One region of the Streptomyces sp. NPDC002403 genome, then DNA from elsewhere that is predicted to be linked to it. Evidence: riboswitches for the same ligand, from Rfam matches in the RefSeq annotation. Region 1 holds a riboswitch; each other region holds the start of a gene.

Region 1 (4,835 bases):
GGCGGCCGAGCAGGAGTCCTCGCTGGCGGGGGTGGCGGGGCGGCTGGAGCGGGCGCTGGCCCGGGAGGAGGCGCGGCGGGGCGGGCTCGACGTGCTCGAAGGCTTCATCACCGCCGTGCTGGCCGAGATCCCGTCCGGGCTGTCCCGGGTGCGGATCGTCAACCGCGGTCACCCCGAGCCGATCCTGCTGCACCCGGACGGCGCGCTGGAGGTGCTCAAGCCCTCCGTGCCGGCGCTGCCGCTCGGGATGTCCCTGGGGGTGTGGCCGGAGCGGACGGACGAGTGGGATCTGCCGGCCGGGACGACCCTGCTCCTCTACACGGACGGGCTCTCCGAGGCGCGGGACACCGAGGGGGTGTTCTACGACCCGGCGGCCCGGCTGCGCGGGCGGATCTTCCCGGGGCCCGAGGAGCTGCTGTCCGCGCTGACCGATGACGTACGCCTGCACACGGGGGGCGAGACGACCGACGACATGGCGTTGCTCGCGGTCGTACGTCCCGGGCAGGGGCAGCCGGACCGGCGCAGGACCGTGCGGATCGTCGGCGCGGAGAAGGCGTCGGGCACGACGTCGGGGGCGAAGTGAGGGACGGCGCGTGGAGAAGGTGCGAGGGGCGGAGCGCGCGATGCCACCGTGCGTAATCGAAAGGCGCCGCTCCGCATAACGTTTGACGCAACGTCAGAAACAGGGTAGTGGCTGAAGGGCGGTCAACTCGCCCGATTGCAACCACTTGTGTCCCGTAAAGTCCAGGCCAAAGACGTGAACGATCAGTGGGAACAGCTTGGAATACGGCCCCGGTGTCTATTAACGTTCGATAACGCAGCGCGGTCGTCCCAGCCGTCGTCAGTGGCGGCACCGTGCGCGAGCGCCGAATTCCGCAAGGGAACCGGGGAACCACCTACATGGGGTGAATCGGACACCTGTGTCTCGTGAGAGACGGAGGGGCCCGTAGGAGACCTTCCTGCTCCGAACCCGTCAGCTAACCCGGTAGGCGAGAAGGAAGGAAAGGAGTGCGCCCCCGTGGCGTCCAACAAGCCTGCCCCCGAGGCCCCGTCCCGGTTCGATCCCGACTACGGCACCGGCTACGGCGCCGAGTTCACCGGAGAGTTCGGCGGCGACCTCCGCACCGACGGCAACAGCGTTGAGCCGGAACGCAGTCGGGACGAGTGGAACCCCACTGAGGAATCGGTTCGCCCGGTGCGCGGCAGGCACCGCGTCGCCAAGCAGCGCAACGGACTCGCCCGCAGCTCCACGGTGCTGGGTGTCGGCGTCATAGCGGCGGTCGGCGCGGGGGGCATGGCCACCGCGCAGGGCAAGCCCCCGGTCTCCATCTCCGTGCCCGACGCCATCACGGACAACCTCCCCGACGCCAAGTCGCTTCCCGGCGTGGGCTCCCTGTTCTCCGACGGGTCCGAGGCGGACAAGGCCGAGGTCGCGGCGGCCGACGCCCCGCTCACCACCGCCGGCATCACCACCGCCGAGGTCGAGCAGGGCACGACGGACGCGGGCGAGGCGCTCCGCGCCCGCATCCTCCAGCAGGCCGAGCAGCAGCAGGACGCCGCCGACGCCGAGGCCAAGGCGGCCCAGGAGAAGGAAGCCGCGGAGAAGGCCGCCGCCGAGGCCAAGAAGCAGCAGGACGAGGCCGAGGCCAAGGCGGCCGCCGAGAAGAAGAAGGCGGAGGAGGAGGCCAAGAAGAAGGCGGAAGCCCTGCGGCTCGCCAAGCTCGCCGCCAGCTACGCCATCCCGACCTCCTCGTACACCATCACCTCGACCTTCGGTCAGGCCGGTTCGATGTGGTCCTCCGGCTACCACACCGGCCTCGACTTCGCGGCTCCGACCGGCACCCCGATCAAGGCCATCCACGGCGGCACGGTCAAGTCGGCCGGCTGGTCCGGTTCGTACGGCTACCGCACGGTGCTGGAGCTCGACGACGGCACGGAGCTGTGGTTCTGCCACCAGTCCTCGATCGGCGTCAGCGTCGGCCAGAAGGTCACCACCGGCGAGACGATCGGCCGGGTCGGCGCGACCGGCAACGTGACCGGCCCGCACCTCCACCTGGAGGTCCACACCGCCGACGGCACGGGCATCGACCCGATGGCCTGGCTCCGCGGCAAGGGCCTCAACCCCTGAGGCGACGCCCGCCCCGATGAACCCCGGCAGCCCTGACGCTCACCCCCCGACGTCAGGGCTGCCGGTCTGTCGACAGGGCACGGAGGGCGGGCGCGCGGAGGGTGAGCCGGCCGCGACGGCCGACTCACCCGAATGCTGGAATCCGGAATAGTGGACGCACGGGAATTCGTTGATCCACTCATGACTTCTCTTCGCAGGCTGGGCTCCTCCGACCTTCAGGTATTCCCGCTCGCCCTCGGCGGCAACGTCTTCGGCTGGACCGCCGACGAGGCACAGTCGTTCGCCGTGCTGGACGCCTACACGGCAGCCGGAGGCAACTTCATCGACACCGCCGACGGCTACTCCGCGTGGGTTCCGGGCAACGAGGGCGGCGAGTCGGAGACGGTCATCGGCAAGTGGCTCGCCTCCCGCTCCGACCGCGATTCCGTCGTCGTCGCCACCAAGGTCTCCACCCACCCCTCGTACCGGGGGCTCGCGCCCGCCACCATCAAGGCCGCGGCCGAGGCCTCGCTGCGCCGGCTCGGCACGGACCACATCGACCTGTACTACACGCACTTCGACGACGAGACCGTCCCGGTCGAGGACATCATCACCGCCCTCGACCAGCTGGTGAAGGAGGGCAAGGTCCGGGAGATCGCCGCCTCCAACATCAGCCCCGAGCGGCTCCGTGCCTCCCTGGACTTCTCGGAGCGTGAGGGGCTGGCCCGCTACGTCGCCCTGCAGCCGCACTACAACCTGGTCTCCCGCGACACGTACGAGGGCGAACTCCAGGACACGGCCGCCCGCGCCGGGCTCGCCGCCGTGCCGTACTTCGCCCTGGCCTCCGGCTTCCTCACCGGCAAGTACCGTCCGGGCGTCACGGTGGAGAGCGCGCGGGCCGAGCGCGTCAGCGAGTACCGGGAATCGGAGCGGGGACAGAAGGTCCTGGCAGCCCTGGACAAGGTCGCCCAGGAGCAGGACGCGCAGATCGCGACCGTCGCCCTGGCCTGGCTCGCCTCCCGGCCGACCGTGGCCGCCCCGATCGCCTCGGCCCGCACGGTCGAGCAGCTGCCCGCGCTGGTGGCCGTCGCGGACCTCTCGCTGACCGAGCAGCAGCTGGCCGAGCTCACCGAGGCATCCGCCTGACGACAGGGCCTACCGCGGTGGCTGCTGCCGCGGCAGCAGGTACGGGTTGTAGCCGGGGCCGGGGCCGGGGCCGTTGCGGTGTCCGCCGTACTGCGGGTGCGGTGCCGGGGCCGGCCACGGGGGCGGCGGGTACGCGGGGCGCAGGCGGCCCGTCGCCTGGGCCGCGTAGTCCAGGGCGGGGGCTGCCACCTCCCTGCGTTGCCAGAGGTGGTGCAGCAGCTCCAGCTCGCGCTCGGCGAAGTCCGGGCCGGCCGTACCTCGGCGGGCCTGCAGACGCAGCGAGGCCAGCGAGGTCGCGAACGACTCGTACTCGGCGACGGCCCGGGCCGCCGCCTTCCCGTGGGCCTTCGCCGCGGCCTTGGCTCGGGCGGAGGGCACGGGGGCGGGGACGGGGCCGTACGGGCTCTGCCAGGTTCCCCGGGTCCCGACCGCGTACCGTCGGCGGGCCGCGTCGCGGGCCAGTCCGCGGGCCCGCATCGAGGAGAGGGCGAGCGGCTCCGCCGGGGTCAGCCAGCCGGCCGCCGCGTAGGCGGGCAGCTCGGCCGAGAGCGTACGCAGCTCCCGCACGCGCGACCAGATCGCCAGCCAGGTCACCAGGCCGAAGACCGGGACCATGAACACCCCGTACACGGCGTAGAAGCCGTAGGGGCTGAAGACCGCCGAACCGTTCCACAGCGAATGCATGCCCATGGCCAGGACGAGCCCGAGCAGCGGCAGCACGATCCGGCGGATGCGCCGGCGCCGTGGGGCGGCCGCGGCGAGTCCGAAGCCTATGCCGGTCAGCACCGTGAAGAGCGGGTGCGCGAACGGTGACATCACCGCCCGCACGAAGAACGTCGCGGCCGTCACCGACACGACGCCCGAGGTGCCGATCTGCTGATCCTCGCCGAAGGCGTTGCCGAGGTAGAGGATGTTCTCGGTGAAGGCGAAGCCGCTCGCGGTGATCCCGGCGATCACGACGCCGTCGACGATCCCGGTGAACTCCCGTCTTCGGAACAGGAAGATCAGCAGGACCGCGGCGGCCTTGGCGCTCTCCTCGACGACCGGCGCTATGACCGTGGCACCGAGGGTGTCGGCGTTCGACGGGTCGGCGGTGGCCGTGGCTATCCAGCGGGTGGCGAACGAATTCGCGAGGATCGCGACCAGGGCGGCGGCGAACGCACCCCAGGCGAAGGCGAACAGCACATTCCGCCAGGGGCCCGGATCGACCCGGTCCAGCCAGCGGAACGCCGCCATCAGGAGCGGCACGGGCAGCACGGCGAGACCGAGGCCCACGAGGAAGCCGTGGGTGCCCGTCTGGTCACGGACCAGGGCCAGGATCGCCAGACCGCAGAGCGCGAGCACCGTGAAGACGGCCGCGACGCGGAACGTCCGGCTGCGCCACACCATGCCGACGCGGCGCGGCCGGTAGCGCCAGTGCCGGCGCTCCGGCACGGCAGCCAGAATCTCGCCGACCCGCTGCTCCTCGAGGAGCGGGACGGCCGGCTGCGACTGCTGTTGCTGGACAGACCCGTCGGACACCACGCGATGACCCTAACCAGCGGCACTGACACCTGACCATGGGGCGCCCGGGGCCCCGCCA
Region 2 (4,835 bases), on a different contig from region 1:
GCCGGTGCGGCGAGCATCGTCGCCGCGAGGGCGGCACGGAAGCGTTCTCCGCCCGAGAGGGTGCCCGCCGGCTGCTCCGCGCGTCTCCCCTGGAACAGGAAGCGCGCGAGCTGGGCACGGATGTGGTTGTCGGTGACCCCGGGGGCCATCCGGGCCACGTTCGCCGCGACGCTCAGCTCCTCGTCCAGCACGTCGAGCCGCTGCGGAAGGAACCGCGTCGGAACGAACGTCCTGGCCTCGCCGGACAAGGGGGACAGCTCACCGGTGAGGGTGCGCAGCAGCGTCGTCTTCCCGGCGCCGTTGCGGCCGACGAGCGCGATCCGCTCGGGCCCCCGTACCTGGAGGCTGCCCTCACGGAGCCTCCCGAACCGCGGGCGCAGCTCGTGCAGGCTCAGCACGGTGCGTCCGGCGGGCACCGCGGTGCGGGGAAGGTCCACGCGGATCTCGGCATCGTCACGGATGGCCTCCGCGGCCTCCTCACGGCGCTCGCGCGCCTCGCTGAGCCGCTCCTCGTGGACGCCGCGAAGCTTGCCCGCCGACTCCTGCGCGGACCGCTTGCGGCGGCCGGCCAGGATCTTCGGGAGGCTTCCTTCGGCCTCGGTCCTCCTCCCGTTTCTCTGGCGTCGGGCCAGCTTCACCCGGGTCTCCTCCAGTTCGCGTTTCTGGCGGCGAAGATCGGCCTCCGCGGCCCGCAACGTCCGCCCGGCGGACTCCTGTTCAGTGGCCACGGCTTCCTGGTACGCGGACCAGCCACCCCCGTACCAGTTCACGGATCCGGCGCGCAGTTCGGCGATGCGGTCCACACGCTCCAGCAGTTCGAGGTCGTGACTGACCACGACCAGCACGCCCGAGCGCCAGGAGTCGACGGCCTCGTAGAGCCTCCGGCGGGCGAACACATCGAGGTTGTTGGTGGGCTCGTCCAGCAGCAGCACGTCGGGACGGTCCAGCAGCAGTGCGGCCAGGCGCAGCAGCACGGTCTCGCCACCGGACAACTGGCCGACCGTGCGGTCCAGTCCGATGTCCCCGAGCCCGAGCTGGCCCAGGGTCGCCAGGGCCCGTTCCTCGACGTCCCAGTCGTCGCCGATCGTCTCGAAGTGCTTCTCGTCGACGTCTCCGGACTCGATGGCGCGCAGCGCCTCGCGCCGCTCGGCGATGCCCAGGGCCCGGTCCACCCGCAGTGTGGTGTCGAGGGTGATGTTCTGCGGAAGGTGGGCGAGGCTACCACTGACGGTCACCGACCCCTGGGAGGGGCGGAGTTGACCGGCGAGCAGTTGCAGCAGTGTGGACTTTCCCGCGCCGTTGGTACCGACGAGGCCGACGCGGCCCCGGCCGATGGCGAGCGAGAGTCCTTCGAAGACGGTCGTGCCGTCCGGCCGGCTGAAGGACAGGGCCGAGCAGGTGAGGGAAGCGCCGGGGGTGATGGGTGTCGCCATGGTGTTCCTCGCATTCGCAAGCGCGGTGAGTGGGGGCTTCGTATGCGAGCACCACGCGGCGACCGAGCAGCGGAGGAAGGTACGGCGGCCCTGGAGATCGAGGGACGGCTCATGCACCGAGGTCGCATCCACGCGGGGTCACGGGCAGTGCGGAGCACTGCTACGGCGTGACAGGCGTACGGGCGGTGCCGTACGGCGTGATGTTCGCAGACCTCAGATGCGCAACGTCCACCTCTATCGGAGACAACAGGACATCAGCACCATAACGGTGGAGGGGGAGGGATGGCAATGCCTCCGGGCGTCGGGCAGGGCCGGCGAGGTGAGCTCCCCGTCGCGATATATCCGTCCCGTTATGGGTGGTTCGAGCGAATTGCCCTTTTAAATGCTTGGCGAAATGCACCTTTTGTGAATTCGTGGCGCGAGTCACTTTCCATCCTCCCGGAGTCGCGTCACGCGATGCGGAGCCCTTTCCGCGCAAGGAGGGGGGAGTGCTCGATGTGAGCTGGATTACCACTGTTCCCGTGACTTGATCTTGTAAGTGAATTGCGTGTGGAAATCAGGGTCTTGTCCCTTTCGGTCCCTCTCGCCTACGGTCACCGTCAATCCGGACGGAACGCCGAATCCTGCCGCCGCCCGGACATCCGACCCACTCGTGTACGGCAGGAGCGGGGGACCCAGGTAAGCCGCCGGCCCGGTATCCGGAACGGCTGGGGTCTTTCGTCTGGATCCGGCCTGATCCAGACGAAAGGCCCCTGGGGTGAAGCCGCGCTCAGCGCGGCCAGGCATCTCCAGCCTGAACCCGACAGCTCACCTCGCAGGCGACGGAGAGGAATTCATCATGTCCGCAACGCCTACCTGCCGTCGTCGTAGGTCCACCTCGCTGACCCGGGGCTTCATAGCCGTGGGCACGGGTGCGGCCGCCCTCCTGCTGCCGTTGACCGGCGCCGCCACGGCCTCCGCGGCGCCGGCGCAGTCCGTCAGCGCCGTGGCGCCCGCGGCGCAGCCCGTGACGTACACGAACAATCTGGACGGCTGGATCAAGGAGTCGCTGGCCGTCATGGCCAAGCACGGCATTCCCGGCAGCTACGACGGCATCCACCGCAACGTGATGCGCGAGTCCTCCGGCAACCCCTTTGCCATCAACAACTGGGACTCGAACGCCGCCGCCGGAACGCCGTCCAAGGGTCTCCTCCAGATCATCGACCCGACCTTCCGGGCCTACCACGTGCCCGGAACGGCGATGGACGCCTACGACCCCGTCGCCAACATCACCGCGGCGTGCAACTACGCGGCCCACAGGTACGGCTCCATCGACAACGTCTTCGGGGCCTACTGAGGTACGGAATCCAGCCGCGGTGGCGTCCAGTCGGCATGGCGCAGGATCGTGCGGACGGTGACGCGGGACGGTGCGAGGCGCAGTGCCGTGTTCCGCAGCGCGACGGCCGCCGGACGGGACAGCTGCTGACCCATCCGGCCGGCCCGGCGGGCGGCCCGGGCGACCGACTGGCTGCGGGGCCGGCGCTCGGCGTCGTAGCGGCCGAGCGCCGACTCGACGGTGGGTCCGGCGCGGAGCGCGGCGGCCGGCGTCGCCGCGTCCTCCAGTGCCTGGCAGGCTGAGCCTGCGCCACCCGGAGTTGCGCGAGATTCTCGTAACCGCGCGAGAACGCGGCACGCGAGGCCGTGCGGGCGTTCCTGGACGCGCGGGGCGTGGCCGACGCGGAGGGCCGGACGCTCACGATGCTGGCCTGTGTGGACGGGCTGGTGTTCGACCGGCTGGTGGGTGGCGGGGAAGTGCCGAGGGACGAGATCGCGGGACTGGTCGCCGCGGCGCTGCGCGGCGCCTGACCATCGCCGCGCGGGCACCTCCCCGCACCGGTTCGTCCGCGCGGGACCCTCACTCCGGGGCGCGCTCCACCGGCTTCGCCGGTCCTGAGCGGGGCATCACGGGAACGGTCGCCGCCGCCCCGGCCCGGACCGCCTGCACCACCGCGTCGTGCAGGCGACGGCTGTCCTCCTCCGAACGGCACGCGACGGGGCTGCCCGACATGGTGAACCAGTCGATCGCGCCGGTGTACTGCACAGTGACCTGGGCCATGTCCTGCGCCCAGGTCGTGTGAACGGTCAGGTCCCCGGACAGGACACCGACCTCCTCCGTCAGCACGCCACCGTGCCCGGAGAACACACCGCGAGTCGTCCATGACGCCCAAGCCATGACTCCAGGCTGGCATCAACACCGAGGATGCGCGACCCGCGGGCTCGCCGCCCCGTCCGTGCGGAAGGCGGCCCCGCCTTCCGGATGCTGGATACGGGCGAAACTTTCCGTCTGCCCGGGCTGCGGTTCCCGCACCCCCCGATCCCCGGACTATGACGCGTTGTTAACGCCAAACCGTCGGATTCGGCCCTCCGAACAACGAATTCCGAAGGTGAACGCCTCTTGACCTGCGGAACACGTCGGGATTGCATATCGCGCTGGGAGCGACGAAACCACTCACCACGTCCTCGTCTGGAGGCGATACCGCTCCCGTGCTCAGACACCGCACCTGTTGATCGGAACCGCACGATGACCGACACGCTCAGCGCTCCCCAGGCGCTCGCCCCAGCGACCGGCCCCACCCCCCAGAAGCTCAAGCGTTCCATCGGCGTCGTGGGCGGCACACTGCTCACGCTCTCCTGCGTGACGCCCGCCTCGACCCTCTTCGTGGTCGTACCGGACCTGTTCTCCACCCTCGGCACGTACACCGCCCTCACCATCGCCATCGGCTCGCTGCTCTGCATCGCGGTCGCCTTCTGCTACTCGGAGCTGGGCACGCTCATCCCCAGCGCCGGCGGCGAGTACGCCATGGTGTCGACCATGGCGGGGCGGCTCGCCGGGTGGCTCGTCTTCGTGCTCTCGCTGCTGGTCGTGATGATCGTTCCCCCGGTGATCGCCATGGGAACGGCCGACTACCTCGCGCCCATCGTGCACATCCCGGCCCCCGTCGCGGGTGCCGGCGTCATGTTGCTCGCCACCCTCGCCGGCCTCCTGGACCTGCGCGCCAACGCGTGGATCACCGGAATCTTCCTCGTACTCGAAGTGATCGCGGCAGGCGTCGTCGCCGTTCTCGGCTTCGCCCACTCCGAGCGAGGCGGATCGGCGCTGGTGCACGGGTCGGTCGCCTCCTCCGGCGGCACGAGCTCGACCGTCACCGCGATGATGGTGGTCTCCGGGCTCGCGATCGCGCTCTTCATCACCCAGGGCTTCTCCACGGCCGTCTACCTCTCCGAGGAACTGGAGAACCCGCGGCGCAACGTGGCCCGCACCGTGCTCGCCACCCTCGCCATATCCACGGCGGTCATCCTCGTCCCGGTCATCGCGATCACCCTGGGCGCCCCGGACCTGGAGGCCCTGACCTCGGGCGACCT
Region 3 (4,835 bases), on a different contig from region 1:
CCGGCCGCGCCGACGAACTGTGCCGGTTCGCCGTGCTGTTCGGCGACCCGCAGCTCGCCCTGACCGCCGTGCAGCGGGTGCTCGACGTCAGCGCGGAGGAGGTCCAGGCGGCCGCCAAGGCCCAGCTGCGCCCCGACAACCGGGCGGTGCTGGTCTACGAGCCGGTCGAATCGGCCGAGCCCGCGGACACCGACGAGACCGACGCCGACGAGACCGACGCGCACGAAGGAGCGGGCAAGTGACCGACGCTGCCGCGACTGGAGTTTCGATGCAGTACCACCCGCAGCCGGCCCCCGGTGTGGCCCGGCCCTGGGCCTTCCCCGCGCCGGAGCGGGGCGCCCTGCCCAACGGCCTCACGGTGCTGCGCTGCCACCGTCCCGGCCAGCAGGTCGTGGCGGTCGAGATCTTCCTCGACGCCCCGCTGGACGCCGAGCCCGAAGGCCTCGACGGCGTGGCCACGATCATGTCGCGGGCGCTGTCCGAGGGCACCGACAAGCACACCGCCGAGGAGTTCGCCGCCGAGCTGGAGCGCTGCGGCGCCACCCTCGACGCGCACGCCGACCACCCCGGCGTCCGGGTCTCCCTGGAGGTCCCGGCCTCCCGGCTGGCCAAGGCGCTCGCGCTGGTCGCCGAGGCGCTGCGGGCGCCGGCCTTCGCCGACAGCGAGGTCGAGCGGCTGGTGCGCAACCGACTCGACGAGATCCCGCACGAGCAGGCCAACCCGGCCCGCCGCGCCGCCAAGCAGCTCTCCAAGGAGCTCTTCCCGGCCGCGGCGCGGATGTCGCGCCCGCGCCAGGGCACCGAGGAGACGGTGGAGCGGATCGACGCTGCGGCCGTGCGCGCCTTCTTCGACGCCCACGTCCGGCCGTCCGCGGCGACCGCCGTGGTCGTCGGTGACCTCACCGGGATCGACCTGGACGCCCTGCTCGCCGACACCCTCGGCGACTGGTCGGGAGAGGCCGCCGAGCCCCGTCCCGCCCCGCCGATCACCGCCGACGACACCGGCCGGGTGGTGATCGTCGACCGTCCGGGCGCGGTGCAGACACAGCTGCTGATCGGCCGGATCGGCGCCGACCGGCACGACAGCGTGTGGCCGGCCCAGGTGCTCGGCACGTACTGCCTGGGCGGCACGCTCACCTCCCGCCTCGACCGGGTGCTGCGTGAGGAGAAGGGTTACACCTACGGCGTACGGGCCTTCGCCCAGGTGCTGCGGTCGTCGGCCCCGGACTCCGTCTCGGGCGCGACCGGCGCCGCGATGCTGGCCATCAGTGGCTCGGTCGACACGGAGTCCACCGAGCCCGCGCTCAAGGATCTGTGGACGGTCCTGCGGACGCTGGCGGCCGAGGGGCTGACCGACGAGGAGCGCGAGACGGCGGTGCAGAACCTCGTGGGGGTCGCGCCGCTGAAGTTCGAGACGGCGGCCTCCGTCGCGGGCACCCTCGCCGACCAGGTCGAGCAGCACCTCCCCGACGACTACCAGGCGCAGCTGTACGCCCGGCTCGCGGAGACCGGCACGGTCGAGGCGACCGCGGCCGTCGTCAACGCCTTCCCGGGTGACCGGCTGGTGACGATCCTCGTCGGCGACGCGGCACGGATCGAGGAGCCCGTCCGGGCCCTGGGCATCGGAGAGGTGTCGGTGGTCACCGGCTGACGACCGGCGCCGTCCCACCGGCACCGGCCGATCGGGGCGATCCGCACACCGCCCGACATCGGGACAGCAGGTACATCGCCGCATATCGGGACAGAGGGAAGGTCTCTGCGAGCAGGATCTCGCCGAGACCTTCCCTTTTGTCCGTTCTGACACGGAGGTTGCCTGTCTGCCCTGTGGGATGCGCTACAAAACGCCCTGTCCGTTTGGTGAATGAAAGTGGCCCCGCTTAGCGTCGGCTCGGCTGTCCGTCACTCGTATGCCGCATCCGCGACGTACCGGGCAGCCATCGCCGAGTCCCCGTCAGGCGCGAGCCTGGGGAGCCGGGGACCCACGCAGTCCCTGGGGTGAATCGGATGCCTGAGCCCGGATGGGGTCGGGGCGTCCGTAGGAGACCTTCCTGCTCCGAACCCGTCAGCTAACCCGGTAGGCGAGAAGGAAGGAAAGGATCAGCCACTCCATGGCGTTCACCCGTGCCACCGGGAAGCACCGTGCCCCGAGCCGACTGACGCGCACGAGCGCGAAGGCGGTCGGTGTCGCGGCTCTGGCCACCACCGGCGTCATCGGCGGCCTGGCCGCTCCCGCCCTCGCCGCGGACTCCGGGACCCCCTCCGTGAGCGACACCGGCCTCGGCCAGGTCATCGCCATCGACAAGACCCTTGCCGACCGGATCGACGCCCAGGCCGACGCGCAGCAGCACCAGGCCGACGCGGCGGCGAAGGCGAAGGCGGAGGCCCAGCGGAAGGCCGAGGCCAAGAAGAAGGCCGAAGCGAAGGCCAAGGCGGACGCCGAGCGCGCCGCCGAGGCCCGCGCCGAGAAGGCGCGCGCCGCCCGGTCCGCCGAGCGCACCCGGCTGGGCGCCTTCCAGATCCCGGTCGCCGGTTCGTACGTCACCACCGGTTACAAGTCCAGCGGCTCGCTCTGGTCCTCCGGCAGCCACTCCGGCATCGACTTCCACGCCGCCTCCGGCAGCTCCGTGGTCGCCGTCGGCGCCGGTACGGTCGTCGAGGCCGGCTGGGGCGGCGCGTACGGCAACAACATCGTGCTCCGGATGACGGACGGCACGTACACCCAGTACGGGCACCTCTCCTCGATCGGCGTCTCCGTCGGCCAGAGCGTCGGCGCGGGCCAGCGGATCGGCCTCTCCGGCTCGACCGGCAACTCCACCGGGCCGCACCTCCACTTCGAGGCCCGGACGACACCGTCGTACGGCTCCGACATGGACCCGGTCGCGTATCTGCGCGCCCACGGCGTCAACGTCTGACCGACGCGCCGTCGCAGCACCCCGTCGAAGGCCCCGGCAGCATGCCGGGGCCTTCGGCATGCCCGCCGCACGGCCATGGGCGACGACCCGCCGAACCGCCCCGTGACCAAAAGATATTCATGAATTTCCGCCCGGCATCGGAAATGCGGCCGCATTGCAATAGAGTCACGGAACAGGCGTCGGCCGGCCGCGATTCGCGGGGATTGAGGCGGAGGTTCGGACATGCGCATTCCAGCGCATTCGGTATGCACGGCAATCCGCGACGACATCGTCTCCGGTGTCTTCGAACGCGGCAGTCGTCTCACGGAGGAGCTGCTGGCCCGCCGTTACGGGGTCTCCCGTGTCCCGGTGCGGGAGGCGCTGCGCACCCTGGAGTCCGAGGGCTTCGTGGTCACCCGCCGGCACGCGGGCGCCTGCGTCGCCGAGCCCACCGAGCTGGAGGTGGCCGACCTCCTGGAGGTCCGGACGCTGCTGGAGCCGCTGGGTGCCGCACGGGCCGCGCAACGCCGCACCGAGGCCCACCTCAAGGTGCTGCGCGGCCTCGTGCGGCTCGGCCAGGACCGGGCCAGGCGGGGCGAGAGCGAGGACCTGCGCTCACTGGGCGACTGGTTCCACGAGACGCTGGCGCAGGCCTCCGGCAGCCCCGGTCTGATCGCGCTGCTCACCCAGCTGCGGCACAAGACCGCGTGGATGTACGCGGTCGACCGGCCGGCCCGCCCGGTGGATTCCTGGGCCGAGCACGGGGCCATCGTGGACGCGGTGGCACGCGGCGACGCGGAGCGGGCCAGGACGCTGGCCGCCCATCACGCGGAGCGGGCCGCGGCCGCGCACCGCCTGCGCCGCACCGACCGGCCGCCCGCCGTTCCCCGGACCGGCCGGGTGAGGAGCTCGCAACACCCCGTAAACACCGCGGGAATCCGGAATTAACGATTTCCCCGTATACAAAGAGATGTGATTTCGTGGGGCGCTATTCCGCCTCGCCCCGCATCGGCGCGCAGTGATTTCGCTTGCCTGCGTGCCGGAATTCCGCATGTCGTCCGGGAGGTCGGTTCCGGAAAAAGAAAGAGCCGCAGCTCCGGTTCAGGGTGCCGCGGCTCTCTCGGGAAGGATGTTTCAGACGGTCTCCGGGAGCTCCTCGAGCCCCTCGGCGACCAGCTTCGCCAGACGGTCCAGGGCGGCCTCGGAGTCGGCGGCCTCGGAGGCGAGCACGATCTCCTCGCCACCCTGGGCGCCGAGGCCGAGGACCGCGAGCATGGAGGCGGCGTTCACCGGGTTGCCGTCGGCCTTGGAGATCGTCACGGGGACGCCGGAGGCCGTGGCGGCACGGACGAATATGGAAGCGGGGCGGGCGTGCAGGCCCTCGGCCCAACCGACGTTGACGCGGCGCTCAGCCATGGTTCTGCCCTTCACGAATCAACAGTTGTCTAGACCAGTCTCTCACGCGGTGCGCAGTGCTCCGCCCGACCCCGGGAACGCCCGCGATGCCCGGGGTACCGCCGATCGGCCCTCCCAGACTGCCCCGGCCCCGATCCCTACGCGACCGCTGGCCGAGCCGTAGTCTTTGCCCATGCAGCCCGCGCAGGAGCAGAGTCCGCATCATGCTTATCCCGACCACTGGGAAGCGGACGTGGTGCTCCGCGACGGAGGTACCGCGCGCATCAGGCCCATCACCGCGGACGACGCCGAGCGGCTGGTCAGCTTCTACGAGCAGGTCTCCGACGAGTCGAAGTACTACCGGTTCTTCGCCCCGTACCCCCGGCTGTCCGACCGGGACGTGCACCGCTTCACCCACCACGACTACGTCGACCGGGTGGGGCTCGCCGTCACGGTCGGCGGCGAGTTCATCGCGACCGTCCGCTACGACCGGATCGACGAGCGCGGCAGGCCCGCCTCGGCACCCGCCGACGAGGCCGAGGTGGCCTT

Evidence for each region. Region 1 has a riboswitch for cyclic di-AMP ahead of ACWCPY_RS39265 (M23 family metallopeptidase). Riboswitches for the same ligand answer to the same signal wherever they lie in the genome.
Region 2: another riboswitch for cyclic di-AMP. It lies ahead of ACWCPY_RS06195 (transglycosylase SLT domain-containing protein); the one in region 1 lies ahead of ACWCPY_RS39265 (M23 family metallopeptidase).
Region 3: another riboswitch for cyclic di-AMP. It lies ahead of ACWCPY_RS36120 (M23 family metallopeptidase); the one in region 1 lies ahead of ACWCPY_RS39265 (M23 family metallopeptidase).

What each region holds. Positions count from the first base shown of each region.
Region 1 covers NZ_JBSFBQ010000075.1:4,994-9,828, forward strand. Annotated here, with positions in the region: gene ACWCPY_RS39260 (PP2C family protein-serine/threonine phosphatase) at 1-583, shown strand, start outside; cyclic di-AMP (ydaO/yuaA leader) riboswitch at 855-1,007, shown strand; gene ACWCPY_RS39265 (M23 family metallopeptidase) at 1,019-2,128, shown strand; gene ACWCPY_RS39270 (aldo/keto reductase) at 2,309-3,253, shown strand; gene ACWCPY_RS39275 (PrsW family intramembrane metalloprotease) at 3,263-4,774, opposite strand.
Region 2 covers NZ_JBSFBQ010000003.1:346,591-351,425, forward strand. Annotated here, with positions in the region: gene ACWCPY_RS06190 (ABC-F family ATP-binding cassette domain-containing protein) at 1-1,433, opposite strand, end outside; cyclic di-AMP (ydaO/yuaA leader) riboswitch at 2,038-2,269, shown strand; gene ACWCPY_RS06195 (transglycosylase SLT domain-containing protein) at 2,272-2,769, shown strand; partial or broken gene ACWCPY_RS06200 (FAD-dependent oxidoreductase) at 2,763-3,050, opposite strand; partial or broken gene ACWCPY_RS06205 (TetR family transcriptional regulator) at 3,050-3,278, shown strand; gene ACWCPY_RS06210 (hypothetical protein) at 3,328-3,645, opposite strand; gene ACWCPY_RS06215 (APC family permease) at 3,994-4,835, shown strand, end outside.
Region 3 covers NZ_JBSFBQ010000056.1:25,786-30,620, reverse strand. Annotated here, with positions in the region: gene ACWCPY_RS36130 (M16 family metallopeptidase) at 1-242, shown strand, start outside; gene ACWCPY_RS36125 (M16 family metallopeptidase) at 269-1,651, shown strand; cyclic di-AMP (ydaO/yuaA leader) riboswitch at 1,929-2,095, shown strand; gene ACWCPY_RS36120 (M23 family metallopeptidase) at 2,109-2,912, shown strand; gene ACWCPY_RS36115 (GntR family transcriptional regulator) at 3,135-3,839, shown strand; gene ACWCPY_RS36110 (HPr family phosphocarrier protein) at 4,026-4,307, opposite strand; gene ACWCPY_RS36105 (bifunctional acetate--CoA ligase family protein/GNAT family N-acetyltransferase) at 4,480-4,835, shown strand, end outside.